Regions from separate parts of the Photobacterium sp. DNB23_23_1 genome, predicted to be linked through region 4. Evidence: predicted binding sites of a transcription regulator. Region 4 holds the regulator's gene; each other region holds the start of a gene.

Region 1 (7,531 bases), on a different contig from region 4:
CACACCAATACGCTTACAGAACTCACGGATCGACGCTGAAGTGAAACCACGGCGACGCAAGCCCGAGATAGTTGGCATACGCGGATCGTCCCAACCATTTACCAGGTTCTCGGTTACCAGCTGGTTAAGCTTACGCTTAGACATCACTGTGTACTCAAGATTCAGGCGGCTGAACTCGTACTGGCGAGGCTGACAATCAATAGTGATATTGTCCAGCACCCAGTCATAAAGACGACGGTTATCCATGAATTCCAAGGTACAGATAGAGTGCGTAATGCCCTCTAGCGCATCCGAAATACAATGGGTGAAGTCGTACATCGGATAGATGCACCACTTGTCACCGGTTTGGTGGTGAGTGGCAAAACGCACACGGTAAATAACCGGATCACGCAACACCATAAACGGTGATGCCATGTCGATTTTAGCGCGTAGGCTCATTTTGCCTTCTTCAATTTCGCCGTTCTTCATTTTCTCGAACAGCTCAAGGTTTTCTTCTACGCTGCGATCACGGTACGGGCTGTGCTTACCGGCTTCGGTAAGAGTGCCACGGTATTCGCGCATTTGCTCTGGACTTAGCTCATCAACGTACGCTAAGCCTTTATTAATCAATTCAATAGCAAACCCGTGCAGCTTATCGAAGTAGTTCGATGAGTAACAAATCTCACCGCTCCACTCAAAGCCCAACCAGTTAACATCGTTCTTAATAGACTCAACGTATTCGATGTCTTCTTTCTCAGGGTTTGTATCATCAAAACGAAGATTACATTGACCCTGATAGTCCTGAGCAATACCGAAGTTCAAACAAATAGATTTAGCATGGCCGATGTGCAGGTAACCATTCGGCTCCGGCGGGAATCGGGTATGTACGCTTGTATGTTTGCCACTAGCTAAATCCGCATCAATAATCTGGCGGATAAAGTTAGTTGGACGAGCTTCAGATTCACTCATCAATTAGACCTCGTGTGCTTACAGGATTTTTAAGTCCCCTATGATCCATAAATATAGGGGCCGACTCAACAAATAGTGTACATTGTTTGTCGATATGAATAAAAAAACCCCGTAATAGCACGGGGTATCTAAAAGAATAGGTCGAAACTGGCAAGGTTAGCCCCGCCAATTGCAATTACAGCGTGACTGAGCGACGAAAACGCTGGCGGTCCGCACTCACTGCACGTACCTCTGCCCCCGACATCAGTCGAATATTGCCGCGCCAAACCCGGCATGCTGATTTTCATATGCAACGGCCCCCAGTACAGCACCAACCGCTGATAGCCTTCAGGGAAAACAAACATAACAATAAGCGAAAACCGCAGGCACAAACCTGAAAGGAAGGCGTTTCTTTGAAGTGTATGGTCGCAGGTGACTATTGAGTCTGATGGAATATCGGCCTCCGATTGGAGGCCGATAAAGTCGTTATCTATGACTTAAGAAAAAGTCATTAAGGCAGTTTTACCGCTGATAGATCTTCACTTGGAGAGACTTTCTTCATCTCACCAGCAACGATTTCAGCTAGAGGGCCCAGGATAACCTGTAGGTTGTTAGAACCCAGTTTAACCACACCCATTGCACCCAGTGCTTTCAATGTCTTCTCATCAGCAAGGCTGCTGTCTTTTAGCGTTAGACGTAGACGAGTAATACATGCATCGATGTTTTCTAGGTTAGATACACCACCTAGAGCAACAACGTACTGCTTAGCTAGCTCACCCGTTTCCTGAGAACCACCTGCATTCGATGCTGTTTCATCTTCGTCTTCACGGCCAGGCGTCTTCAGGTTGAACTTAACGATAACCGTACGGAAGATTGCGTAGTATAGGCCGAAGAATACTAGGCCCTGTACAATCAGCATGTACCAGTTAACCGCTAGCGGGTTACGTGTTGATAGAACCATATCAACCAGACCTGCAGAGAAACCGAAGCCTGCAATCCACTGCATTGACGCTGCGATGTATACAGAGATACCCGCTAAGAATGCGTGAAGTACGTATAGGCCTGGTGCTAGGAACATGAATGAGAATTCTAGCGGCTCAGTAACACCGGTGAAGAATGAAGCGAAACCTGCAGCAATCATGATTGATGCAACTTTATCTTTGTTCTCTGACTTAGCAGTGTGGTAGATCGCTAGCGCCGCACCTGGTAGACCAAACATCATGATTGGGAAGAAACCAGCCTGGTACATACCAGTAACACCTGGGGTTGCAACGCCTTCTGCAATTGACTTCGCGCCACCTAGGAAGTTAGGGATATCGTTGATGCCCGCGACGTCGAACCAGAATACAGAGTTCAGTGCGTGGTGAAGACCCACAGGGATTAGCAGACGGTTGAAGAATGCGTAGATCCCCGCACCTAGCTCACCCATACCCTGAATACCTTCACCGAAGCTTACTAGACCACCGTAAACTGTTGGCCATACGTACATTAGTACGAAGGCAATAAAGATACCAGCAAAAGAGGTCAAGATAGGTACAAGACGCTTACCAGAGAAGAATGCCAGTGCTTTATGCAATTCAACGTGTGAGAAGCGGTTGTAGATCTCAGCAGACACGATACCCACCAAGATACCAACAAATTGGTTGTTGATTTTGCCGAAGGCCGCTGGAACAGCGCTTGCGTCAATACCTTGAATCTGAGCAACTGCGCCCGGAGAAAGTAGTGTGGTAACAACAAGGAAGCCAACGAAACCAGATAGTGCCGCGGCACCGTCCTTATCTTTAGACATACCGTAAGCAACACCAACGGCAAACAGTACAGACATGTTATCGATGATTGCGGCACCAGCTTTAATCAAGAAGGCTGCCAGTGCACTGTTCGCACCCCAGCCGTTCGGATCAATCCAGTAACCAATACCCATTAGAATTGCAGCTGCAGGAAGCGTGGCGACTGGCACCATCAATGCTTTACCTACTTTTTGAAAATATCCAAGAATATTCACCCTTAGTTCCCCCTATGGTTTTCTTAGAATCGATTTGGATAACTTATTTTAGTTATCCGATTAAGTTACTTGCAGTTTAAGAATTTTATTTCGCCCCGCAAATTAAAAGGTCGTCATTTGTGATCTTAATCACCAGTATGGGCAATTAGCAGGCGATTTTGCTAGCTCGATCATAAAACTTATTTTATCATGCGAAACAAATGCGATATCACGCTATGATTTGACTGTAATTTAATTTTGGAATGAGGTGTCACTGTGAGACTAATCCCACTGAATGAAGCTAAAGATGTAGGTTTGTGGTCAGCCCGCTATATTGCTGATCGTATTAACAAATTTAAGCCAACAGCGGAACGTCCCTTCGTGCTGGGCCTACCAACAGGTGGCACCCCGCTAGCTACGTACAAGCGTCTTATCGAGCTTTATCAAGCAGGCGAAGTAAGCTTCAAGCATGTTGTTACCTTCAACATGGATGAATACATTGGTATCCCTGCTGACCACCCAGAGTCATACCATAGCTTTATGTTCAACAATTTCTTCAATCATGTTGATATTAAAAAAGAAAACATCAATTTGCTTAACGGCAACACAGAAGATCACGACGCTGAATGCCTACGTTACGAAGAGAAAATTAAGTCATATGGCAAAATTAACCTATTCATGGGCGGCGTGGGCAACGACGGCCACATTGCCTTTAACGAGCCCGCCTCTTCTCTTGCCTCTCGTACCCGCATTAAGACCCTGACGGAAGATACCCGCATCGCGAACTCCCGATTTTTCGATGGCGATATCAACCAAGTACCGAAATACGCACTGACCATCGGTGTCGGTACCCTACTGGATTCAGCCGAAATTTTGGTACTCGTAACCGGTCACAATAAAGCCCTAGCGCTACAAGCGGCGGTAGAAGGCTCAGTTAACCACTTATGGACAGTGTCTGCGCTTCAGCTTCACCCTAAGTCTCTTCTTGTGTGCGATGAACCATCCACACAAGAGCTAAAAGTGAAAACAGTGAAGTACTTCCGTGAGCTTGAAGCTGAAAACATCAAACATCTATAATCAAGGAGTTATTCATGTACGCGCTAACCCATTGTCGTATTTACACCGGTAGCGATGTGCTGAATAACCACGCCGTCATTATTGACGGCGTGAACATTCACGCTGTCTGCCCCGTTTCTGAACTTCCTGCTGATATTGAAATCCGTGACCTTGAGGGTGCCAATCTGACACCTGGCTTTATTGACCTTCAGCTGAATGGCTGTGGTGGAGTCATGCTCAATGATGAGATCAATGCCGACACGATCCATACCATGCACCGTGCCAACCTGAAATCAGGCTGCACCAGCTTTCTGCCAACGCTGATCACCTCTTCAGACGAAGATATGAAAGCAGCTATCGCTGCCGAGCGCGACTACCAGGGTCAATACCAAAACCATTCACTGGGCTTGCACCTCGAAGGTCCTTACCTGAATGTGATGAAAAAAGGTATCCACTCTGTTGACCATATCCGCCGCTCTGACAATGCAATGATCAACACCATATGCGAAAACGCCGATGTGGTGACCAAGGTAACCCTAGCGCCGGAGCAAAACGACCATAGCCATATTGAGCAATTGGTTGAAGCCGGGATAGTAGTATCTGCAGGTCACACCAATGCCACTTACGTCGAAGCCCGCAAAGGCTTTGCGTCAGGGATCAGTTTCGCTACCCACTTGTTCAATGCTATGACCCCTATGGCCGGTCGAGAGCCAGGCATGGTCGGTGCCATTTATGACACGCCAGAGGTCTATACCGGTGTGATTGCTGATGGTTTCCATGTCGATTATGCCAACATCCGCCTGGCCCACCGTATGAAAGGCAACAAACTTGTTTTGGTCACCGATGCAACTGCACCTGCAGGAGCAGACATGGATCACTTTATTTTTGTCGGCAAGAAAGTATATTACCGTGATGGTAAGTGTGTTGATGAAAATGGCACACTTGGTGGTTCGGCACTCACAATGATCGAAGCGGTTCAGAATAGTGTCGAACATGCAGGTATCGCCCTGGACGAAGCGATTCGAATGGCTACCCTCTACCCTGCTCGCGCTATCAGCGTTGATCAGAAACTGGGTGCCATCAAAAAAGGCATGGTTGCAAACTTAGCCATTTTTGATCGTGACTACAAGGTTCAGGCGACTGTTGTTAACGGCGAATACGAGCAGAATTAACTATGACAGGCGGACAAATAGGTAATGTTGATCTGGTAAAACAGCTGAATAGTGCAGCTGTTTACCGGCTCATCGACTTGCAAGGCCCTATATCTCGAATCCAGGTTGCTGATATCAGTCAGCTTGCACCTGCAAGTGTTACTAAAATCACCCGCCAACTGCTGGAGCGCGGCTTGATTAAAGAGGTCGCGCAGCAGGCTTCCACCGGAGGCCGGCGTGCAATTTCGCTGACCACAGAGTCAGCACCTTTCCACTCGATTGCGATTCGTCTTGGGCGCAACTACATCGAGCTAACGATTTATGATCTCAGCGGCAAGCACATTGTCGGTACAGCGCATTCTTTCCACTATACCAACGCGCAAGGACTTATTGATGGCTTGCTTGAACATATCCGCAAGTTCATTGCCGATAACCAGAATATCCTGCGCGAACTGGTTGCCTTCGGGATTACCCTACCGGGCCTGATTGATCCGGAAAGTGGTGTGGTGGAGTACATGCCACATATTGATGTCGATAACTTGCCGTTGTCGGAAATTATCACTGACAAATACGGTGTTGCCTGTTTTGTCGGCAATGACATCCGCGGCTTGGCACTGGCTGAGCATTATTTCGGTTCGAGCAAAGACTGCAAAGACTCTATTTTGGTTAGTGTCCACCACGGTACCGGTGCGGGGATCATCGTCAACGGTCAGGTCTTCTTGGGCTTTAACCGAAATGTCGGTGAGATAGGTCATATCCAGATCGACCCACTTGGCGACAAGTGCCAGTGTGGCAACTTTGGCTGCCTAGAAACCGTCGCTGCCGATCCGGCGATTATCCGCCACGTTCAAGCCCTGCTTGACCAAGGCTACCCGAGTTCACTGCAAGAGCTGGAAGATGTCACCATGCCAGCCATCTGCGAAGCAGCCAATAAGGGCGACGAACTGGCAAGCCAAGCATTAATCAAGGTGGGTAATCAATTGGGCAAAGCCCTGGCAATGACCATCAACTTGTTTAACCCCCAGAAAATTATCGTTGCGGGTAATATTACCCAAGCTAAAGATGTGATTTTTCCGGCGATTCGCCGCTGCGTGGAAACCCAGTCACTTTCGACCTTTAACAAAGACTTGCCAATCGTTGAATCAGTGCTCTACACCCAGCCGACCATCGGTGCATTTTCGATGATCAAGCGTGCGATGCTTAACGGTGTCTTGCTGCAACGCTTGCTAGAAGAGTAACGAAAACAAAGGGTAAAGCGAAAAACAAAGCAATAAGATAGCTTTTCAGATTGTTCATCCTGTTACAAAATATTAAGGGCAGACTTCAGACAGAAGACTGCCCTTCGTGTTATATTTTGCCGTCAATAAAGTACCCTCATCGATAGAGGTACATACCCAACAGCCAGTCCACACATCTAATTTATCCATATTTGGCCTGGCGAAAAACCATAAAGGAATGTCAGCCTAGCATGGAACTTATCTACATCATCGCCGCCTTCTTGGCTGGCTTTATCGCACTTAGGTGCAAGTTGCCCCCGCTCGTGGGCTTCCTTGTCGCCGGCTTTGCCCTGAATACCGCAGGCTATGAATCAACCCCGGTATTATCGACCCTGGCTGATCTCGGTGTAACACTACTGCTTTTTACCATCGGCCTAAAGCTCGATGTCAAAACCCTGCTAACCAAAGAAATTTGGGGGGGGGCCACCCTGCACAACCTGCTTACGACCGGCCTGTTTACCCTCGCTTTACTTGCCCTAAAGCAACTAGGGGTTGGTATGATGGCAGGTCTCGATGTGGCGCAAATTGCCTTGCTTGCTTTTGCTCTGTCGTTCTCCAGTACCGTATTTGCCATCAAGGCACTACAGGAAAAAGGCGAGCTCAACGCAACTTACGGTACCCTAGCCATCGGGATCCTGGTTATGCAGGATATCTTCGCGGTGCTTTTCCTGACCGTGTCGACCGGTAAGATCCCTGAAATCACAGCCCTTGCCTTGTTTGCCCTGCCACTGCTGCGCCCTTCGCTGTTTAAAATCCTTGACCGTGCCGGGCACGGTGAAATGCTGGTGCTCTATGGTATTTTCCTCGCGCTAGTCGCCGGTGCCGGCCTGTTTGAATTCGTCGGAATGAAGGCAGATCTCGGCGCGCTGATCATGGGCATGATGCTCGCTGCCCATCCCAAATCATCAGAGATGTCAAAATCGCTTTTCAACCTTAAAGAGCTATTGCTAGTCTGTTTTTTCCTCAACATTGGCTTGGCAGAGCAGCCGACGCTCGACGGATTACTGATGGCACTGCTACTGATGCTCATGCTACCGATCAAGGGGATTTTGTACTACGTTATCTTTAATTTGTTCCGATACCGGGTCCGCACCTCCCTGCTCGGTACCCTGACTCTGTTTAACTACAGTGAATTTGGT
Region 2 (7,531 bases), on a different contig from region 4:
CGGCTTCTAACTCAACCAGCGTGTTGGTCGCAATTGCTTCGATTTCAGGGACAACATAATCAGGTTTTTCATCGGCAATAAGCTGCTTTAAGGCTTCACCGTCAAGCATGTCGATAACATGGCTACGGTGGGCAACTTGCATCGCCGGTGCGTCGGCATAACGGTCAACGGCAATAACTTCCAGGCCTAGGCGTTGGCATTCAATGGCCACTTCTTTACCTAGCTCGCCAGAGCCAAGAAGAAGTACACGCGTTGCGTTTAAGCGGGTTGCAGATCCTAACATTGGAATTCCTTACTGGAGGTGACGTGAAACTAGTGCGGATCATACAGGAATTTCACCTCCACGCAAACGATTGCGCTTGGAATTCATCACTTCCTTAAATTTGCTATCTCAATGGGTAACTCGTTATTGGGAATGGTGTTTATTGCCCACCCAAGCTGGTGGTTTTCTCATCGATGGGGTGGGTTTATAGCGACAACAAAATCACAGTAATATTCTGTCACGATTGTCAAAGTTGTGTCATTAGTCATGCAGAAGGGTCGAATTAACACCGTATTACCGTTAGATTAGCCGCAGTTTTGTTTAGTAACGACAATGATTACATCATGAAAAAATATCTATTAGCTCTAGGCCTGATGATGGCGGTTCCGTTTTCAGTTCATGCATCTCAAGCTGTTGGTATCTTCTTTGGTAGCCCGATGTCGGGGATCCAATATAAGCACAATGACTTGCGTTTCTCGCTAGGTATCGACGATTTTGGTCTTGCGTTCGATAAAACCTTCAATTTAGGTTCACTTACCCAAGACCCAGGCATGAACAACTTATACACCTTTGTCGGCGCCCAGTACGTAGACAACAAACACAACAAGCTTGGTGTGCGTGGTGGTATTGGTTTCCAAGTGCCGGTGAACAGCTTTGAGTTCTACGGCGAGGTTGGCCCGACCCTGTATGTGGTTGAAGATGTCGATCTTGATTTAGAAGGACAGCTGGGTTTCCGCATTCGTTTCTAAGTAAGCACTGTTATTTTTGATAGGCGTCATAATAGACGGCTCGATAAGCGAGGAGCAACGTTATCTAACGGGCTCCTCGTTTTGTTTTGGACTTCTGTCGACAGCGTTATTCCTGTTGGATTAACTCCGCCTCAAGGTAATACTTTCTCGCACCGTCATGCAGGGGAGCGGTAAGGCCATCTGCCACCATTTCTTCTTTGTTCAGAATGGCAAAAGCCGGGTGGAGTTTCTTGAAGGTATCGAAGTTGTCAAACACCGACTTCACCACTTCATAGATGATCTTCTCGTCTACGGATGCCGATGATACAAAGGTGGCACCGACGCCAAAGGTGTGCACGTCGTCAACATTACCCTGGTACATTTCCCCCGGTACGGTTGCCTTTCGGTAGAAGCTATTTTCTTCAATCAGTGTCTCTATCACAGGTCCAGAAACGTTGACGATCACGCTCTTACAAGCCGTTGTCGCTTCCTTGATGGCTCCGCTCGGGTGACCTACGGTATAGACCATGGCATCGATTTTGTTATCACACAGGGCTTTGGACTGTTCCGATGCTTTGAGCTCTGACGCTAAGGCAAAATCTTTCTTGCTCCAGCCATAGGCTTTCATCAATACTTCCATGGTTCCACGTTGGCCTGAGCCCGGGTTACCGATATTGACTCGTTTGCCTTTGAGATCTTCAAAATTCTTGATGCCAGAGTCTGCCCGTGCCACCACAGTAAAAGGTTCTGGGTGAATAGAGAACAAAGCGCGAAGTGATTTGAAAGGGCCTTTTTCTTTAAACTTGCTGGTGCCATTGTACGCATGATACTGCCAGTCCGATTGGGCGATACCAAGATCCAGATCGCCTGCACGGATGCTGTTGATGTTATAGATGGAGCCGCCGGTTGATTCGACCGAGCATCTCACCCCGTGCCTGTTCCGATCTTTATTTACCAGTCGGCAAATAGCACCACCAGTAGGGTAGTAAACACCGGTCACACCACCGGAACCGATCGTAACGAAAGACTGGGCTTGTGCAACCGAAGAGAGCGATAGCAGAGCGCCACTGATAAACGAGAGAGTTAAAACGCGCCAAGACATTCAGTAAACCTCACATGTTGTTGTTCATACATGACGACTCAACCATTAAGTTAACAATAGGTTGGGCGGTTTAGGGAGAGTGTAGACGCTGAAGGAATGAGAATTGTCGTGGGATTAAGACTTCCCCCCGAACCTACTATTTTGCTAACTGTAGGTTCGGAAGGCTTGATATTGTACAGAGTTGTTAGCCCTTTGCCATTGCTGCTTTTTTGTTTTCCCACTGGGTGATGAATGCGACAGATGTAATGATAATCGCAGCACCTAGCCACAACCTTCCCGGCGGTACCCAGCCAAAGACTATCCACCCTCCCAGCACATTCAGGGGCAGTTTGGCATGGTCAAAAGGCTGAACAAAAGAAGCGTCGGCCACCGCATAGGCCTTGGCTATCGCCCACTGAGCCAGTGCCGTCAATAATCCCGCACCACCTAGCAAGAGCCAAGTTAGCCCTGTCTGCGGCAGTGTAAATTCAGGTACGGCAAGGAGTAGGTTATACGGGGTGATTAAGATCAGCAAATAGACCACAATGCTGGTTGGCGATTCACTGGATGACATTTTCTTCACCATCAGCGAGTAACACGCCCAGAAGAATGCAGCTGCCACCGGAAGTAGCGTTGCCCAGCTGAAACCGTCTGACCAAGGTTCTAGGATGATCATCGCACCGCAGAAACCAGCAATTGTCGCAACCCAGCGTGCAGTGCCGACATTCTCTTTCAGAAATATACCCGCGCCAATCGTAGCGAACAACGGCGAGGTCATGAGCAGCGCGATACCCTGCCAGATTGGCACCGGATAGGCCAATGCCCAAAGCCACAATTGAATACCGATTACCGCTAGCAACACGCGGAAACAGTGTTGGCTAAAATGTTGGGTGCGCAGTGCATTGCGAATACCTAAGGTTTTTAACCAAGGGAAAATAGCAACTAAGGCAATGAAGTACTGGAATAGGGCAACAGTGGTTGATGGAAGATGTAAAACCATACTGAGGTACTGCGCCAGACTGTTGACTATGGCAAAGGCTAAGCCAGCAGTGACCATCCAGCTAGCCCCTTGGATCGGGTTGTGTTGATGAGACATGTAATTAAGGTTTATTGAGTTTATAACTGGAAAATCATACTCCTACCTATGTTAAGAGAAAACCGCTTTCTGCTCGCTACGCGACAACAGATACAAAAAAACCGCCAGTTGGCGGTTTTCTTACCTTCATTATGCTTATGCAGCGACATAAGACAAAGGAATATCAGGGTTTAGTGCTTCTAGTGTTGTCTGCGTATCAGAGAGGTGGCTGATTGTGCTATCTGCTTTTTCAACCAATGCCGCTTCTTCAATATCAGCAAGCGGGTAACCTGCCATGTTCATGTTCACCAACGCCACTTGTAGCGGTGGAAGGCTTGGGTTGAAAGCGGCATTTTCGGCATACATACCGATGAACGTTTTACCGTCTTTGGCTTTCAGTGCTACACCGCTGAAGTTTTTGGTGTAAGGCGCATGGGCACGGTTGGCCGCTTGGCATGCTTGCTGAATGAGTGCTTCCGATGCTTCGGTTTCCATACCGTTATCAACATTAGATAGCAGTGCATCAGTTACATTTAGGTCGGCTGGACCAAAAGACTCCGGCAAGTACTCTTGCAGTAACTTCGCAGCACGCTCTGGTAATTGGACTACTAATTCGTTCGCTGTTGTCAGCTCGTTCATGAACTGGCGACAGTGACCGCAAGGGCTGTAGTTAATGGTGATATCAGAAATGCCGGTTTCGCCTTTCACCCAAGCATGGCTGATGGCGGATTGTTCTGCGTGAATCGTTTGAGAAAGGCAAGCACCGACAAATTCCATGTTAGCACCGAAATAAAGTGTGCCTGATTGACCACGGACGATTGCGCCAACAAAGAAATTAGAAATAGGTGCGACAGAATAAGCAGCGGCAAGCGGAAGTAATGCAACACGCAATTCACTGTCAGTCATGTTGGTTTTCGACATTAACTGAGCAAACACCTCAGGGCTTAAGGTGGCATCGAAATTATCAGCTTCTAGCACAGGTTTAATTGCAGAAGCCAGATCAGCGGGTAGAGCGCCTAAAGCATCCATTACTTTAGTGTGCATGAGTTTTCACTCCGTCTTGTGTATGGAGAAACATTGTAGGCTTGGTAATCATATAATTGGGTGATCTCTATCACATATATCAACTGTATGTTGCATCATTTGCAGTAGTGCGAGTCGGGTCACACGGCTTAAACAAAAATTATATTTATTAATCAATAATTTAAATTTGTATTCGATTACTAGCACGTCTTAACGAAATACTGCCATGATGAGTGGAAACAATACTGGTGCCAGAATCGAGGTGATCACCCCACAAATGACCAGGGCCAACGAGCTGAATGCACCTTCCTGGTAATTTTCTTCTGCCGCTTTCGCGGTACCTAATGCGTGTGAAACAGTACCCATGGTTAACCCTTTGGCGATAGGGGCTTTGACACCCATCAGGCGGAACAGGGGATACCCTAGTACTGCACCAAATAATCCAGCAATAATAACCATAATAGCGGCAACGGAAGGGAGTCCGCCAATTTGCTCTGCAACAGCCATCGCGATAGGCGTCGTTACCGACTTAGGAAGTATGGATGCGGTAAGCTGTGCATCAGCCCCGAGCATCAGTGCGATGCCCGCACCGGTGACCATAGATAGTAAACTACCAATTAGGCAGACAGAGAAAATCACTTTCCATTTTTTGCGGATCTGGCTGAGTTGCTCATAAAGAGGAAAAGCCAATGCAACCACTGCAGGCTCAAGCAAGGCATTAAGCCATTTGTTTTGCTCGAAATAGGTTTCATAAGGAACCTCAAGCCACATAAGTAGAGGGATGATCACCAGCAAACAAATGAGAAGCGGATTAACAATCGGATGCTGGATATGTTTAGAAATATAACGGGCAGTGTAGAACACAACCAAGGTAGTCAGCAGCCAGATCATTGTTTTTCCTTATAGTGTGTTGCCAAACCTATGGTCACGAAGACCACCACACTACTGCCGATCGTGCTAAATAGGATGATAAGGGCGTTATTGGTAAGTAGATCGAGGTAGTTCATCAGACCGATGCCAACAGGGACGAACAATAAAGCCATGTGGCGAATAAGAAGGTGACAGCCTTGCATTGCCCAGTGGGCAGGAATAAGCCCCATAGAAAGAATGGTGAACAATATCAGCATGCCGATGATACTACCGGGGATGTCTAAACCTGTAAGGTGTTGAATGCCTTTGCCTAACAGTAGACAGACAAAAATAACAAAGAAAGATCGTAGATATGCCATGAGCCCTTCAGGAATGGAAGAATAAACTCATTTATCATACAAAATAAACGTAATCTAAGCCACGGTTAGTTGTAATGACTGCTGCGCTTCAAAGAGTTAGCGACTTCATAAATAGTCAAGGAATGAAGCGGTTATAACCCCTGTTGCCATCAAAGCCAGTATGGCGACAGAGATTTTATGCACAGTACTGGTTTTCACTATCTCTTCTGTGGCCGAACTGAATTCTTCCTCCTCATTTTGGTTCGGAGGGGTAACTTGGTCTTTGTCTTCTGCTTTTTCAGGCTCGTGAACCAGTCGGCAGGTTTTCTCGGGTAGTGGTACTCTAAAGCCATAATGGGGGACCACTTCGATGGGGATCGCCATTTTTCCTTGAAGATTAAGTTTAACCGTCAAAGGCCTGAGTATGTTATTAAGATCGTAGTGTTGACCTGTGCCGTCTTCATAAGGATCAAGTTGGCTGAAAGTTTTATTGTGCAACTGCTCATGGCTGATCACTTCACCAGCACAATAGCAGAGTGCCTCAAGTAATCGAGACTCATGCAACGTGAGTGTTGTTTGTGTTTTGTCTCGCCACACCAGCAGGTGTACATCTGGCTCGAAATCGACATCTGGGAACCGGAAACAGCGTGTTAAAGATTGTGTTGTCATATCAATCACTACAATTCACCCTTCGAATCCATGAATGACAATTTAAAATCCATCACTATCAGTGTTGGTGTACATGCTCAGTTGCGCAATCTCACAATAAAGAATCATCGATGCGAAAAAAGCCCCTTGGCCAGATAAGCGCAAGGGGCTGTCAATATGTGTTTCTATATCAGTAAGCTAGTGGAGCAGCAAGGTTCCGGTGAACTGTCGTAATTTATACAAGTGTTTGTACGTAATCGTAGACAGCTTTTAAGATCTTCATCTTCTTTTCGTTCGACTGGTGCTCCATGGCAACCGCTTCGAGGTTTTCCATATAGCTTGGCAGGTTTTCTTCAAAGAAATCCTGACAGTGATGCTTCCACTGTTGCTGTTCTTGGAAATCCAGTGTCATTGGGAAGTTACGGGCACGGTAGCGGAACAGCAGCGGCTTGATACGCTTATCACTAACATTCAACTCCAGCTTGCCTAGCTCGGCTTCTGGCGTCTTCTGGATGATATCGATGGTGGAGCGATCGGCGTTTGAGAAGAAGCCGTCATAAAGCATGGCATCGACATTATCTTTTTTTTCAAACTCACGCTCTACGCTATAAATCGCCAGCAGCTTTTCACGAATTTCGGGGTGCGTTTTCAACGTCGCGAGGTTTTTCAGACAAGCTTCACGGTCGATACCAATGCGAGCCGCATCTTCGGCGCGCAGGGTTTTCGCCGGAGCCAGTACCGGACACTTATTAAGATGAATAAGCTTAAGTGGCACTGGTTGTTCGTCAGGGCCAAGATCGGCACGTTTGGTATACAGGCGCTCACGCAGCTCATCGGCAGAGAGCTCGATAAGCGGGGTAGGATCCATTGCCAGATTCACTGTAATAACCGCGTTCTTGTTATCAGGGTGCCATGCCATTGGTACAATCCAGCTGGTATTGCCACACTCTACACCGAACATACCTGACACATGCATCAGCGGTGTCATTTCGACGATATCAACCAGCTCCTGAAGCTTGCGCTTGTTACGTAGCTTAAAGAAGTAATCAAACAGCTTAGGTTGGTTTTGCTTAATAATTTTTGCCAGTTCAATGGTGGCATAGACATCGGCCATCGCATCGTGCGCATTGGCGTGTTCGATGCCGTTGGCGACAGACAGGTTCTCAAGCTTGAAGCTTGGCTGGTCATCTTCGTTAGTCGGCCAGTTCAACCCTTCCGGGCGCAATGCATAACAGGTCCGCATGATGTCCAATAGGTCCCAGCGCGAATTACCGTTCTGCCAGCTCCAGGCATATGGGTCGTAGAAGTTACGATAAAGGGTATAGCGAGTGACTTCGTCATCAAAGCGTACATTGTTATAGCCAATCACACAGGTATTAGGCTTTGACAGCTCTTTGTGAATTTGGGCAATAAATTCAGGCTCAGACAGGCCTTTTTCATGCGCTTCCTGCGGCGTGATCCCGGTGATAAGGCAGGCTTCGGGCGAAGGCAGGTAGTCGACGGGTG
Region 3 (7,531 bases), on a different contig from region 4:
AGGCAGCTGAATTCAGTGATTAGGATAATGGTGATCAGTACTGATAACTGCGGCACTAATGCTTTGTCGGTATTGATAAAAGGGGGCAGTAACGAAATCATAAACGCCCAGCCTTTAGGGTTGGCGATAGCGGTAACAAAGCCTTGAATCGCCAAACCTATTGGTGAGGTATCAACCTCATTATCAAGGTTATCTGGAATAGCCAACTTGCCGCGAGAGCGCCACATCTGAATACCCAACCAGAATAGATAGCCACCACCGATGTATTTCAGGAATAAGAACACCGCAGGGTAGTTGAGCATAATAGCCGCAACACCTATCACTGACGCTATGGAAACCAGCGCCACCCCAATAAGTTCTCCCCACATCATCGGCAAGCTTCTACGAACCCCAATAGTCATACCGAGTGTCATCGATAGGGTCATGCACATACCCGGAGTGACAGAGACGAAAAAGAAAGTAGGAATAAATACAGCCAATATGGCGAAGTCGATCATTAAATAACGTCCTTGCAGTTAACTATACTGACGGGGCAGTGTGGGAAATAGATAAAATAAGGGGCTATTATCGTTTAACTCAGTAATAAAAAATAGTGTGATAAGCCGCACGAGCAAACGATTTTTGGTGATCCGTATCACCAATTCGTGCAACGTGAAATTGCTTCAATTTCTCTTAGTGTGACACTGGTCACTCAAAAGCTTTTTTTTATCGGCTATCGTAATTAAGTGTTCTACGAGCTCTTTTATGAGTATGTGTTTATACCCAAGTGTCTTCAATATATTGATTAAGCTTTTAAAAACGGCGTATTGAAATCATTTAGGTATAAACAAAACTAACCAGCCGCTGGCCTCAAACTCCCTATCAGGCGGCAACGATAGAATAGAAAGGATATGATTATGTCTGACAACGCAGTATTCCATTTGGGTGTGAACAAAGCGGACCTTAACGGTGCGGAACTAGCAATTATTCCTGGCGACCCTGCTCGTGTGGAAAAAATCGCTAACCTAATGGACAACCCAGAGTTTCTTGCAAGCTCTCGTGAATACACGGTGTACCGCGCTAAGTTGGATGGTAAATCTGTTGTTGTATGTTCTACTGGTATCGGTGGCCCATCTACCTCTATCGCCGTTGAAGAATTGGCACAACTGGGTGTACGTACTTTCCTTCGTGTTGGTACCACAGGTGCAATTCAGCCACACATCAACGTGGGCGATATGATTGTATCAACAGGCTCTGTTCGCCTAGATGGTGCAAGCCTGCACTTTGCACCAATGGAATTCCCAGCAGTTGCTGACTTTGATGTTGCAACTGCAATGAAAGCGGCCTGTGTTGCCGATGGCGCTAAAGTTCACACTGGTGTGACAGCATCAAGCGATACTTTCTACCCAGGTCAAGAACGTTACGACACATTCTCTGGTCGCGTTGTTCGTCGTTTCCAAGGCTCAATGAAAGAGTGGCAGGAAATGGGCGTGCTGAACTTCGAAATGGAATCAGCGACCTTGCTAACGATGTGTGCAAGTTCTGGTCTACGTGCGGGTTGTGTTGCAGGCGTTATTATCAACCGTACCCAGAAAGAAACGCCAGATCACGCAACGTTGAAAGAAACTGAAGCACGTTCAATCAAAGTTGTTGTTGAAGCTGCTCGCCGCATGCTTGCAGAGTAATGGTATAAACCACTCAACCAAATAACATAGCGAAGCCAGCTCAATCGAGCTGGCTTTTCTCATTGATGTTCTTAGAAATGCTCATTTCTGCTTATACCAATCTGGATAAGTAGTTGATCAAGTATTTGCACTGGAAAAATCGTTGTTATCAAGGCAGATATTGCAGTAACTAGAGGCTCTAATTACAAAATATCTAACGCAGAGAACAGCGATTTTAACCTGCAAGACTGATCAAAAATTTATGTAGGTTGGTATTAATCAAAGCTATCAGTATGCAGGCTTAGCCGAGTATATTCATTCCACTCTTCCGTCAGTATTGAATAAGTTAGCGTACTTGAATGATGAGTACGCAGAGGGATAAATACTTCGCCATGCTCATTGGTTTTATACACTTTCCATCGGTTGGCGGGATTGTTAACGCTGACCCTTGCGTTAGCGGCGGGTTTGCCATTTTCCGTCACTTTCACCCAACTACCTGCTTGGGTGTCAATAATACGGATATCTGCAAAAGCTAGTGAACTAGCAGACAACATGAGTGCTGCGATACTTACTTGTGTGAATGTCATGTAAACCTCTCAGACAACTTACCCTGACATTGTTGCGTTACCACCTTCCTCACTGATCACACTTTCAATCAAAAGAAGGTGATGCTTGGTTTCAATGGAGTAGCGAATCGCGTCGGTAGATAGCTGCTTTAGATCAGTATAGATAAGATAATTCACACCAGAAAATATACTCACCACGAGAACGAGCGCCACGACTACTCTACGCCACATTCTTTGTTCTATTTCAGCAAGGTGCCGCTCAAGCAGGCGAGTGACGTCATAGTTGGTTAAATTAGGTCTGATCGGTTTCATAATGATAAGCAAAGTTAGGACATTAAAGCAGTGTAAATCAGCCAAGGTCAATGTGATCTGCTGAAGTGCAAAGCTATGTAAAGGCAGCCGTTTAAAGACTGGAATGTACCGCGGCCAAAGTGAGATAAAACAAACGATGTTGAGTCAATACGATGTAACAAAACACCGTATCAAGCATTGACCTGAATACTTGAGATATCTATGGGTAAGGCATAAGGTATATATATACCGACCGTCGGTCGGTCTGTGGCAGAGTATGTAATGGTAAGAGTGATAAAATCACCGCAAGAGCGGCGGGCAGAGTTTATTTCGGCGGCCAATGCGCTATTTTTCTCCAAAGGGTATGCCAATACCTCGGTCAATGATCTTATTCAGCACGTCGGTGTGTCCAAAGGGGCGTTCTATCATCATTTTGATTCTAAGCAGGCAGTGTTAGAGGCCTGGAGCGATGACATGCTGATACAATACCGCAAGATGATAGGTGGGTTGGTCGATGATCCCCGCTTGACAGCTTTAGCTAAGTGGGAGCGCCTGCTAAGACGCAGTAATCAGTGGGAAGTCGGCCAGAAAGATATCATGTTGGGGTTTGTAAAAATCATCAACATGGACGAAAACCTTCAACTAAAACATAACTTCATGCAAAAAGTCAGTGTCCTGTTGGCAGGTTATTACGAGGCCGTCCTCCGCCAAGGCAATCAAGAGCAGGTATTTGATGTACCTTCGCCTGCGGTGACTTCAAGATTAATGGTAACCGTTCTTAACGGTTTTTCGGAAGCATTGACCCGAAAGGTGCTCAAGACCGAAAGAGTGGGTGATTTGCTCGAAGACGTGGTTGAACAGGTAAAAGCGACTCAACAAGCACTAGAGCGAATGGTAGGGGCAGAAGCAGGCAGTATGCCTTTAATTGATGACGAACTGCTACATGCGTGGTTCACCGATTGATATTCAGTTTGATAAAAGGATTAGAGATGCGATTACTTACCGCTTTACTGGTTATCTGGCTGAGCTTCCCGGCTTGGGTTGCAGCAGAGACGGCGACATCCATTATTACTAAGTCCGATCAACAGATGCGTGGTGATTCAAGCTATACCGAGGCAACGATGCGAATCGTCCGTCCGGATTGGACCCGTACCATGAGCATGAAAAGCTGGACCAAAGGGCAGGATTTGTCCTTGGTGTTGATTACCGCGCCAGCCAAAGACAAAGGCAGTGCCTCCCTCAAGCGATACCGAGAAATGTGGAATTGGTTACCGAGTATCGAGCGAGTCGTTAAAATTGCCCCTTCGATGCTGGGTCAGTCGTGGATGGGCTCGGATTTCACCAATGATGATTTGATCAACCAGTCATCCATCGTGGTTGATTACACCCATAAAATGGTGGGTAAAGAGGTGTTCGATAACGATCCGAGCTGGGTGATAGATGCCACAGCAAAGCCGAATGCCCCTGTTGTTTGGAGTAAGGTGAGGCTGTGGGTTTCACAAAGGACTTACTTGCAACGTAAAGTAGAGTTTTACGATGAGTTCGATGACCTGATCAACACCATGAATACCTATGATGTGAAGGTGATGGGAGGTCGTCAGGTCGCATCGCGAATGGAAATGATCCCTGCAGATAAACCGGGAAACAAAACCGAGATCATTACCCATAAGGCCCAGTTTAATTTTCCGATCAAAGAGAGTTTTTTCTCCCAAAGCCAGATGAAGGCCCTGCGTGACTAATGTGATTTTCACAAGGAAAGACCATGTTACTTAAATTGGCTTGGCGTAATATCTGGCGGCAGAAGAGGCGGACCATTTTAACTGCGTCTGCTCTGGCGCTGACGTTGGCATTGTCGCTGTTCATGCGCAGCCTGCAAGAAGGTACGTATGCTAATAACATTGAAAATGCGGCGAGGTTCTATACCGGACTCATCCAGCTTCAGCACCCAGACTTTGCCGAAAGCCACAGCATTGATGACTTGTTGCCGATGGATGACGCTTTTCTCCAGCCTGCTGCATCTCATCCGAACATCGTCCGTATCTTGCCGCGTATAGAGTCGTTTGCCTTGGCCGCCTCAGAGGATAAGTCCAAAGGAGTCATGGTGCTTGGGGTCGATACGGTAGCAGAAAACCGTTACTCCGGTATTTCCAACCGCTTGGCGAAGGGGGAGTTTTTGGCGCCTGGTGATCAGCAAGTGTTGATTGGCGAAGGTGTTGCCCGCTATTTCGGTTTGGATGTCGGTGATGAGTTGGTACTGTATGGACAAGGATACCGGGGTCAAACCGCTGCAGGTTTGTACCGGATAAAAGGGATCCTAGACTTTCCTGTGGCCCAACTCGATAACCAATTAGTGTATATGCCAATATCGCTTGCCCAAAACCTGTACAGCACAGGAGAGCTAGTGACAGCATGGGTGATGGATGTTAAACCACTGGCGCAATTACCCATTACAGCAAGCCAGTTGAGTGATGACTATAACGGCGAGGTGAATGTCAGGGATTGGCAGGATCTGGCGCCGGAGATGGCTCAGCAGATATTAATGGATAAGGCCGGCGGTATCTTCATTATGTATTTGCTTTATGGTGTAGTGGGGTTTGGCTTATTCGCCACCTTGCTGATGATGACCTTAGAGCGACAGCGTGAATTTGGCGTGATGCTGGCGACCGGGATGCTCAAACGCAAAATCATTGCTTTGGTTAGCCTTGAGTCGGTAATGATAGGCATTTTGGGCATAGTCGCCGGTATGGTGATCACGCTGCCGATCTTGGTGTGGTTCTATTTCAACCCGATTGAGCTGACCGGTGAAACCGCTGAGTTGGTGTTGGAAATGGGTTGGGAGCCCATTTTACCGATGGCACTGGATCCTTTGCTGATGCTTGACCAAATCTTCATTGTATTGGTGCTACTGGCGATTTGCCTACTTTACCCGATGTGGCGGATACGCCGATTGGATGTGGTCAGTGCATTGAAAGGGGGCAGCCATGCGAACTGATATGTTGTTCAAGCTGGCGTGGCGTAACCTTTGGCGTAATAAATTGCGTACCGGGATCATGCTGGGAGCAATGGTATTTGGCCTGATGGGCGTGGTCGCTATGATGGGTTTCCTTTCTGGCATGTACGGCAGCATGATCCACAATGCCATTGCCTGGCAAACTAGCCATATCCAAATCCAAAATCAACGTTACCTCGATGATCCCGATATCAAACACACGGTTGTTGATTTGGCCGAGGTTGAAAAAGCCATAGCGACTTTACCTGGACTAAAGGGGTGGTCAGCAAGGTTCGTGGCCGATGGCATGGTGGCGTCAGCGCGCAGTAACCGCGGCGTTCGTATCAATGGTATAGATATTGAGGCCGAATCAACTGTCACCCCGTTGGCAGAGAATATTACCCAAGGTGAGTGGCTAAGCGAAGAGGGGAGAAACCCTGTCTTAGTGTCAGAGAAAACAGCATCTCGTCTCAAGTTGCGTATTGGATCCAAAGTGGTGCTGACGTTTACCGATGCGGACGGCGAGGTCAGTGGGGCGGCGTTCAGGGTAAGGGGGCTGTTCAAGACTCCCTCGACCAGTTTCGATGATGGCAATGTCTTTGTTCGTCGGGCCGATTTAACCGCCCTTGCGGGGATTGAAGGTGCCCATGAGGTTGCTATTTTGCTCGATAGCGACGACGCGGCGATGGTGCAAGCTAAACGGCTGAAAGAAGCATTATTGACAACGAATAATCCGATAAATAAGAACACTAACAACGATATTGGAAACCGCATCAGGGACTGGCAGCAGGTACAGCCGATGCTGGCCTCGATTATCAATCAGCAAGGGCTGAGCAATGCCATTATGTTGGGTATATTCGTTGTTGCTATGGGCTTTGGTATCGTCAATATCATGCTGATGTCGGTATTTGAGCGCACCCGTGAATTTGGTGTATTGATGGCTGTAGGCATGCAGAAACACCGGGTCTTTGTGCTGATCATGCTGGAAACCGCGTGGCTCGGGATCGCAGGGGCTGGACTTGGCTTACTGGCAAGTATCCTGTTGATTAGTGTGCTGCAGTACACCGGGATCCCGCTCGGGGCGATGGCGGAAGGGCTAGGGGCATTTGGTGTTGATACCTTGTTGTACCCTTACGTCACCTTTGCCGAATACCAAATGATATTCTTCACCGTGGTTGCGGCAAGCCTCCTTGCGGCGCTTTACCCGGCACGGCAAATTCTCAAGCGAAGACCGGTAGATGCTATGTTGGAAAAGCATTAATCGAAAAGTTCTGACTGAACAGCAACGATAGCGAGAAACGGATGACCATTTCAATAAACCAGTTATGTAAAACCTATAATCCTGACAGTGACTTTCCGGTTCATGCGGTGAAAAACCTTGATTTGACGGTAGAGCAAGGGGAGTTTGTTGCGATCATGGGGCCATCGGGCTCGGGGAAAACAACGCTGCTCAATATGATCGGTGGTATTGATAATCCAAGTTCGGGCAGCGTACATATTGACGATTCTGACATCTGCCAGTTGGATGAAAAGGCACTGATTGCTTTTCGCCGCGATCATATCGGATTTATCTTCCAAGATTACAGCTTGCTGCCCGTGCTCACAGCGTTAGAGAATGTTGAGTTTGTGATGCAACTGCAAGGGCATGATGAAGCGACGTGCCGTCAAAGGGCAGTACAGCTTCTCACACAGGTAGGCTTGGAGAGTCAGCAGCACAAACGACCGGGTAAACTGTCTGGTGGGCAACAGCAGCGCGTTGCGGTGGCGAGGGCATTGGCTCCTCGCCCGCGTTTTGTCATGGCCGATGAACCGACTGCCAACCTTGATGCGCAAAGTACCGCAGAGCTGCTTGATATCATGCAGCAGCTTAATGAAAAAGAAGGGACAACCTTTATTTTCTCTACCCATGATCCTAGGGTAATAAAACGTGCCAAACGAGTGATTGTATTTGAAGATGGGAAGCTGAAAGAGGATCGCCGCCAGTGAGTCGTTATCAAGGTGCTCTGTCCAAAGCCATGGCTAGATACCCGATCAGAAACGTA
Region 4 (7,531 bases):
ATGAATAGCTATACCGGTAACTATTCGTCGTTTGAAACCCAACGGGCAGAGAAATTGGTTTTGCAGCAGGCGATGTACCAGAAGCAGCAAAAGCAAATGTCGCATATGCAGTCATACATCGACCGCTTCCGCTACAAAGCCAGCAAAGCCCGTCAAGCGCAGAGCCGGATCAAAGCACTGGAACGGATGGAAAAAGTACTGCCAGCCCAGTTCGACAACCCATTCAGCTTCGAATTCCGCGAGCCAAGTGCCCTGCCCAATCCAATCTTGATGATGGATCAGGTCGCAGCGGGTTATGACGACAACATCATCCTCGAGAAGATCCGGTTGAACTTGGTGCCGGGCAGCCGTATCGGCCTACTCGGCCGCAATGGTGCCGGTAAATCCACCCTGATCAAAATGCTGTCTGGTGATCTGCCAGCCAAAGCCGGCGATCTAACTTATTCGCAAGGGGTGAAGATTGGTTACTTCGCCCAGCACCAACTCGAGACCCTGTACTTAGATGACACCCCTGTCCAACATATGGCCCGTATCGCCCCGCAGGCAACCGAGCAGCAACTACGCGATTATCTTGGCAGCTTCGGCTTCCTAGGTGACAAAGCGCTGGAAAAAGTCGGCCCGTTCTCCGGTGGCGAAAAAGCCCGCTTGGTGTTGGCATTGATTGTGTGGCAGCGCCCTAACCTGTTGCTACTCGATGAACCGACCAACCACCTGGATCTCGACATGCGTCAGGCACTGACCTTCGCCCTGCAATCCTATGAAGGGGCTATGGTTATCGTCAGCCACGACCGCTACCTGCTGCGTGCCACCACCGATGACCTGTATCTGGTCCATGACCGCCAAGTAGTGCCGTTCAATGGCGACTTGAATGACTACCACAAGTGGCTGACCGAACAGCAGCGTAACGAGCGCCGCGAACAGCAAGCCAGCAAACCGGAAGTTAGCAAAGACAACAGTGCGGCCTCACGCAAGGAGCAAAAGCGCCTTGAAGCGGAGCTGCGTAAGCTGACCGCACCTATCCGCAAGAAAATCACCCAGCTTGAAACCAAGATGGACAAGTTCAATACTACGATCAGCGATGCCGAGACTCAGCTCAGTGACGGCAGCATCTATGAAGCTGAAAACAAGGCTCGCTTGAATGAGCAGCTACAGCGACAGGCGGATGCCAAGTCAGCACTGGAAGAGGTCGAGATGGAGTGGATGGAACTGCAGGAAGAACTCGAAGCCATGGAGCAACAGCATGCCCCGGATTGATGAACTAAGTCATCATGACTCGCGCCATGAGCCGCTGAGCCATGATGTCTTCTGGCAGTTTAGCTATAGTCATTACTTCAAGGCGGACGTCGAAGCCGCCTGCCTCGCGCTGCAAACCTTCCACAGAGGAAGCGTGAACCTGGCCCTGCTGATGATCTGGCTCGATACGCAGGCTATTGACCTGACGCAGCAGCAACGGCAGCAGTTGGAACAGAGCCTCCAGCCAACCGAAGGCCTGCTCGAGCGCTACCGCCATATGCGCCGCTCCCTGAAACCTCAACTGGATGGTAACGGCTACCAGCAACTCAAAGACTTTGAATTGCAGATGGAGCGCCAACAACAGCACGATTTGATTGCGACACTGAACCAGATGCCGCTTAGCACCGTAGCACAGCAAGAAGCCGCCTCCCATTCAGCTAACCTAGCCCGCTACTGTCACGGTCTAGGGGCAATGGCCCTGGTGGATAAGCTGTTGGCGAAATAGAGGACATTAAGGAGTCGTTATGACAATGGTATTTCATCCAGCCAAAGGGCTAGCAAACCCACACCTGCAAACCCTGCTGCCGCGTTTTTTGCGCCGCAAGCCATTGTTTACGCCACTTACCCAACGCATAGAAACCCCGGACGGTGATTTCCTCGACTTAGCCTGGACGGCTCCCTTGGCCGACAGCTCCCCCAACCAACCAGTGATGATCCTGTTTCACGGCTTGGAAGGCAGCTTTCACAGTCCCTATGCCAACGGGTTGCTTTATGCCGCCAAACAGCAAGGTTGGCTTTCGGTCATGATGCACTTTCGCGGGTGTAGCGGCGAAGTGAACCGCAAGCCCCGCAGTTACCACTCCGGCGAAACCAGTGATGCGCGCTTTTTCATCCAGTGGCTACGCCAACAATTACCCACTCAGCCATTTTTTGCCGTCGGTGTGTCGCTCGGGGGCAACATGCTGGTTAACTACCTGGCTGAAAGTGGTGCACGTTCGGAGATCACCGCTGCGCAAGTGATTTCCCCTCCGCTGGATTTGGCCGCCTGCTCGGAGCGGATCCAACAAGGATTTTCAAAAATCTACCAGCAATACCTGCTTGGCTCGATGAAGCGTAATCTCAGCAGGAAAATTTCCGCCCTGCCCGATGCGATGCCTATTTCCCATCAAGATGTTGAACAACTCGAAACTCTGTGGCAATTCGACGAGTTCGTCACCGCCCCCCTGCACGGTTTCAAAAATGCCACCGATTACTACCAACGCTGCAGCGGGTTGCCCCGCCTTTATGAAGTAGCTATTCCACTACGCGTGATCCATGCCGAGGATGATCCCTTCATGACGGAAGCGGTCATTCCGACCACATCATTGCCACCACACATTCAATACGATCTATACCCAAACGGTGGCCATGTCGGGTTTGTCACAGGCTCATGGCGCCAACCAGACTTCTGGCTTGAGCGAACCGTTCCTGAGTGGTTTAAACAGGCGATAAGCGATGCAAAGAATCGGTAAGCTGGCCACTGGCCAAGTACTTTCCCCCTCTACAACTGATGCATTTGCCAATATAATCTCCGTTATCTCCTGCAACAGAAAAGTGCCGTTATGAATATCCCTTGGCAAGACATAGATCCCGATACCCTGACTAACCTAATAGAACATTTCGTGCTGCGCGAAGGCACCGACTACGGCGAACGCGAGCTTTCGATGGCCGACAAGGTTGGTCGGGTACGCCAGCAGTTGGAAAAAGGGGAGGCGGTGATTGTTTACTCCGAGCTGCATGAGACCATCGACATCAAAGCCAAGCGCCAACTCGGGTAAACTACCCGGTATAAGCTTTGTAGACCCGGCATTTTTGACATCCCGGCTTGACCTTAACGCCCAGCCCTGTTAATAACTCTCTCCGTTAATGTTAACGACAGGGTTTGTCATGTCTGCAAAACATCCGATTATTGCAGTAACAGGGTCCTCGGGGGCAGGTACATCTACCACCTCCGAAGCATTCCGTAAGATGTTCAATATGATGAACATCAATGCTGCTTGGCTTGAAGGCGACAGTTTCCATCGATTTTCCCGACCAGAAATGGACGCCGAAATCCGCAAAGCCAAAGAGCAAGGCCGTCATATCAGTTATTTCGGCCCCCAAGCTAACGACTTCCCGTTGTTGGAAACGTTTTTTCGCCAATACGGTGAAGACGGTAGCGGCCAGTTCCGTCGCTACCTGCACACCTTCGACGAAGCCGTGCCGTACAACCTAATGCCCGGTACTTTCACACCTTGGCAAACTCTACCTGAAAATACTGACCTGCTGTTCTATGAAGGTCTACACGGCGGTGTGGTCGATGGCGAGGTCAATGCCGCCCAGCACGTTGATTTGCTGATCGGCATGGTACCGATCGTCAACTTGGAATGGATCCAGAAAATCGTCAGGGATACCCGTGATCGTGGTCATTCCCGCGAAGCGGTGATGGAGTCGATTGTCCGCTCGATGGATGACTACCTCAATTACATCACCCCGCAGTTCTCCCGCACCCACATCAACTTCCAGCGGGTACCAACGGTCGATACCTCCAACCCGTTCAGTGCCAAGGCAATTCCAAGCCTGGACGAAAGCTTTGTGGTGATCCGGTTCCGCGGGATCAAGAAGGTTGATTTCCCCTACCTGCTGTCGATGATCCAAGGATCGTTTATGTCGCGCCACAACACCCTAGTGGTGCCCGGCGGTAAAATGAGCTTTGCGATGGAGCTGATCATGCGGCCGCTGATCCAGCAGCTGATTGATACGGGAAAAATAGGTTAAGAGCTGTGATAGGCGTGATTATCCTCTCGCCCATCGCCATCCCTTACTGCGAGGTTACGCTTCCACCACCTCGTACGAGTGGGTCATCTCTACCCCTTCACCCAACATCAGGCAAACAGAACAGTATTTTTCCAACGAGTCGGCCACGGTTTTGGCTACAACGGCTTCATCCAAATTTTCACCTGTCACCACAAAATGCAGGTTCGCAGTGGTAAAAATACGAGGAGCCAGCTCACGACGAACCGAGTTGATTTGCGCTTCGCAAGCCGTAATTTTCTGCCCGGCAGATTTGAGCCCATCCACCACGTCCACCGAACTACACCCACCCGCAGCCATCAGTACCAGCTCCATTGGGCTCGGCGCTTTTTCGCCACCATTGCCATCCATCACCACGCTGTGACCTGAATTTGACTGCCCTAGGAAGGTCATATTTTCGACCCATTTCACTCGTGATTGCATTGGTTTCTCCTTACAACTTATAGGGGGTTTTGGCACAATCTAGCAACGGTGTGATCATGTGCACACTTATGACTACAAAATGGCCATTTCACATAGATCAATATCAAGAAAAGCGCGCCGAAAAAAGATAAAATCTGAACTAATTATTCACGTGAGCTTGCAGCCCAGCGGTTGACTGAATATCCTAAACGACGAACTAATTATGGTTAGGCCCAGCCACATTTTTAATGGACGTCGTTGTTGGGCAACAAACGCAGAGGAAGTTAGTAATATGGTTCCAGGTAAACCTCAAACAGATCCAACTCTAGAGTGGTTTCTTTCCCATTGCCACATTCATAAATACCCTTCAAAGAGTACTTTGATTCATGCGGGAGAAAAAGCGGAAACGCTCTATTACATCGTAAAAGGTTCTGTTGCGGTCCTGATCAAGGATGAAGAAGGTAAGGAAATGATCCTGTCTTACCTAAACCAAGGTGACTTCATCGGTGAGTTAGGCCTATTCGAAGAAGGCCAAGAGCGTACTGCATGGGTTCGAGCTAAGACCCCTTGCGAAGTTGCAGAAATTTCTTTCAAGAAATTCCGCCAGCTAATTCAAGTTAACCCAGACATCCTAATGCGCCTTTCTGCGCAGATGGCCAGCCGCCTTCAGGTGACTAGCCAGAAAGTCGGTGACTTGGCATTCCTGGATGTAACAGGCCGTATCGCTCAGACACTATTGAACCTGGCTAAACAGCCAGATGCAATGACTCACCCAGACGGCATGCAAATCAAGATCACCCGTCAGGAAATCGGCCAGATCGTTGGCTGTTCCCGTGAGACTGTTGGTCGTATATTGAAGATGCTAGAAGAGCAGAACCTGATTTCTGCCCATGGTAAAACTATCGTTGTTTACGGCACACGCTAAACAACCCGGTTTACTAGCAAAAACTCAAAAAGCCGCACTATGCGGCTTTTTTTATTGCCCATCGCACCCACTTTCATACTTACAGGACATTACTGTCTACCCCATCACTCTTTTTGTGCTTGTATCTACGCGACTTAATGCTACATTGTGCATATTAATCCTCATCACCTGTAATGGAATACCGGTATGGACATCGAACGCTTCTCACCACATCGCTCCCACCACACCGAGCGCGGAGTCATTTCGCCGCTGCCCGATACCGTTGAGATGACAGGCTTCAGTGACAGCCGCCACTACCTTGAACAACATGAGAAGGTGAAACGCCAGACACCGGAGTCCCAGCAGGGGTATCCACTCGATAGCCTCAAGCACTAAATCCAGACACATGAAACACCTGTGACCACATGAGCCACAGGCGCTTGGAATATGCAGAATTAGATAACCGGTTTCAGGCAGGTTACCCTGATTTAGTTGGCGTCCGTGCTCTCGAAGATCTTATCTGCCGACGCCTCGACAAAACCGGTATATAACTCACCGTCCTCTTTCGGGTAGCGCTTGGCAAACTCATAGAACCCGCCCGGTATGCTATAAACGCCATCCAAAAACCCAACCTCGACCCTGTCGGCCATAGTCGATGACTGTTCAAGCATCACCTCAGGGCTACCTTTAACATCACCGCCAGCGCTGTTGATCTCAAACCCGTTGTGGCGCAGCAAGTGATTGACCTCAGCCACCTCGGTAAACTGCTCAAGCTGGTTCAGGCTAACGGTAAAGTGGTTGGCCCCAAAACCATGGGCAGCTAGCCATCCAGCATATTCGCTTTCTGCCGCCAGCAACTCATAAGTCGCGTAGTCCAAACCCCATAACCGCCCGCTATAGAGAAAGGCCGGATCTCGCATGGCTTGCTCTGGCACCTGATCGACCAGTTCCCTGACCGTCTGCTGCAACAGCGAGCTAAACTGCCCCACCATCAACTCACTGATAAACACTTTGGGTGCCAATGGGTTGGGATGCTCGAAATGCTCGGCATATAACTTCTTGGTTTCGAAATGATAGCGGCCACACGGCTTGTAGCCAATGGCAATGAACGGCGCCGCCAGTCGATCAAGCCCGACCTTAGGCAGGTTAAATGTTCGCAGCGCAATATGATCATTGAGCAGCGGCTCTTCTTCGGTCAGCAGATCATGAACCTGAGCGGCTGATGGGCATAGGCGCTGGATATAATCCTGCCATAACCCGGCAAATAGTTGCTCTACCCTTTCCATGTGCTCGCTATCCTCTTTACTGGTGAATGATTGGCGGCATTAAAGCGTAATACCCGGTGAAAGCTGAGCGGGTAGCTCAGGCCGCTCACCTTCCATCGATGCCATTGGGTATGCACAGTAGTCTGCCGCGTAATACGCGCTTGGCCGCAGGTTACCTGATGCCCCTGGTCCACCAAATGGCGCATCACCACTCGCCCCGGTTAACTGACGATTGCGGTTAACAATCCCGGCACGGATATGTTCGATGAAATACTGCCACTCACTGTCATCGGTCGAAACCAACCCTGCAGATAAGCCATAGCGGGTATCATTGGCCTTTTCCACCGCCTCACCCAATTCGCTGTAACGGGCAACCTGCAAAAGCGGACCAAAGTATTCTTCATCCGGTAACTCGGCCACCTGGCTGACCTCGACGATCCCCGGAGTGACAATCGCTCCCTGGCCACGGGTCGCGGGCAGCAACAGCTCACCGCCCAGCTCAACCAATTGTGATTGGGCCTGAATAATGTTGTCAGCCGCCTGGACCGAGACTTGCGCCCCCATAAACGGTGCAGGCTCATCGAACTGACCACCGACACGGATCTGACGGGTTAGCTCCAGCAAGCGTGCCAGGATGCGGTCGCCTTCCGCACCATGTGGCAGATAGAGCCTGCGGGCACAGGTGCAACGCTGTCCAGCGCTGATAAAAGCAGACTGAATTATAGTGTAGACAGTTGCATCCAGCTCGCCATAGTGGCGAGAGATCACCATCGGGTTATTACCGCCCATTTCCAGTGCCAGCATCTTGCCTGGCTGGCCGGCAAACTGACGGTGCAACAAGTGGCCGGTGTTGGCACTGCCGGTAAACAGCAGCCCATCAATACCCTTGGCCCCA

The links. Region 4 encodes CRP, which controls carbon source genes, mostly activating them, when cyclic AMP is high. Its sites were predicted from a motif close to TGTGANNNNNNTCACA; they were not measured.
Region 1: the regulator CRP is predicted to act here: its motif matches at 3,048-3,063, upstream of nagE (N-acetylglucosamine-specific PTS transporter subunit IIBC).
Region 2: the regulator CRP is predicted to act here: its motif matches at 4,250-4,265, upstream of cdd (cytidine deaminase).
Region 3: the regulator CRP is predicted to act here: its motif matches at 677-692, upstream of udp (uridine phosphorylase).

Annotation. Positions count from the first base shown of each region.
Region 1 is NZ_JBNNXT010000058.1:11,476-19,006, forward strand. Features, by position in the region: gene glnS (glutamine--tRNA ligase) at 1-948, opposite strand, end outside; gene nagE (N-acetylglucosamine-specific PTS transporter subunit IIBC) at 1,439-2,929, opposite strand; gene nagB (glucosamine-6-phosphate deaminase) at 3,185-3,985, shown strand; gene nagA (N-acetylglucosamine-6-phosphate deacetylase) at 4,000-5,136, shown strand; gene nagC (DNA-binding transcriptional regulator NagC) at 5,139-6,353, shown strand; gene ACVA53_RS23265 (cation:proton antiporter domain-containing protein) at 6,584-7,531, shown strand, end outside.
Region 2 is NZ_JBNNXT010000033.1:48,983-56,513, forward strand. Features, by position in the region: gene purT (formate-dependent phosphoribosylglycinamide formyltransferase) at 1-283, opposite strand, end outside; gene ACVA53_RS18330 (hypothetical protein) at 607-1,011, shown strand; gene ACVA53_RS18335 (TAXI family TRAP transporter solute-binding subunit) at 1,118-2,092, opposite strand; gene ACVA53_RS18340 (DMT family transporter) at 2,277-3,167, opposite strand; gene cdd (cytidine deaminase) at 3,303-4,190, opposite strand; gene ACVA53_RS18350 (CidB/LrgB family autolysis modulator) at 4,380-5,060, opposite strand; gene ACVA53_RS18355 (CidA/LrgA family protein) at 5,057-5,398, opposite strand; gene ACVA53_RS18360 (winged helix-turn-helix domain-containing protein) at 5,504-6,046, opposite strand; gene sbcB (exodeoxyribonuclease I) at 6,261-7,531, opposite strand, start outside.
Region 3 is NZ_JBNNXT010000004.1:88,029-95,559, reverse strand. Features, by position in the region: gene ACVA53_RS04300 (LysE family translocator) at 1-497, opposite strand, end outside; gene udp (uridine phosphorylase) at 897-1,664, shown strand; gene ACVA53_RS04290 (hypothetical protein) at 1,919-2,230, opposite strand; gene ACVA53_RS04285 (hypothetical protein) at 2,249-2,521, opposite strand; gene ACVA53_RS04280 (TetR/AcrR family transcriptional regulator) at 2,783-3,463, shown strand; gene ACVA53_RS04275 (outer membrane lipoprotein-sorting protein) at 3,490-4,239, shown strand; gene ACVA53_RS04270 (ABC transporter permease) at 4,263-5,492, shown strand; gene ACVA53_RS04265 (ABC transporter permease) at 5,494-6,750, shown strand; gene ACVA53_RS04260 (ABC transporter ATP-binding protein) at 6,792-7,475, shown strand; gene ACVA53_RS04255 (hypothetical protein) at 7,505-7,531, shown strand, end outside.
Region 4 is NZ_JBNNXT010000003.1:187,344-194,874, reverse strand. Features, by position in the region: gene ACVA53_RS03835 (ABC transporter ATP-binding protein) at 1-1,254, shown strand, start outside; gene ACVA53_RS03830 (TIGR02444 family protein) at 1,139-1,738, shown strand; gene ACVA53_RS03825 (hydrolase) at 1,764-2,744, shown strand; gene ACVA53_RS03820 (YheU family protein) at 2,835-3,050, shown strand; gene ACVA53_RS03815 (phosphoribulokinase) at 3,160-4,029, shown strand; gene ACVA53_RS03810 (OsmC family protein) at 4,084-4,488, opposite strand; gene crp (cAMP-activated global transcriptional regulator CRP) at 4,760-5,392, shown strand; gene ACVA53_RS03800 (hypothetical protein) at 5,579-5,767, shown strand; gene ACVA53_RS03795 (2-oxoadipate dioxygenase/decarboxylase family protein) at 5,860-6,657, opposite strand; gene astD (succinylglutamate-semialdehyde dehydrogenase) at 6,697-7,531, opposite strand, start outside.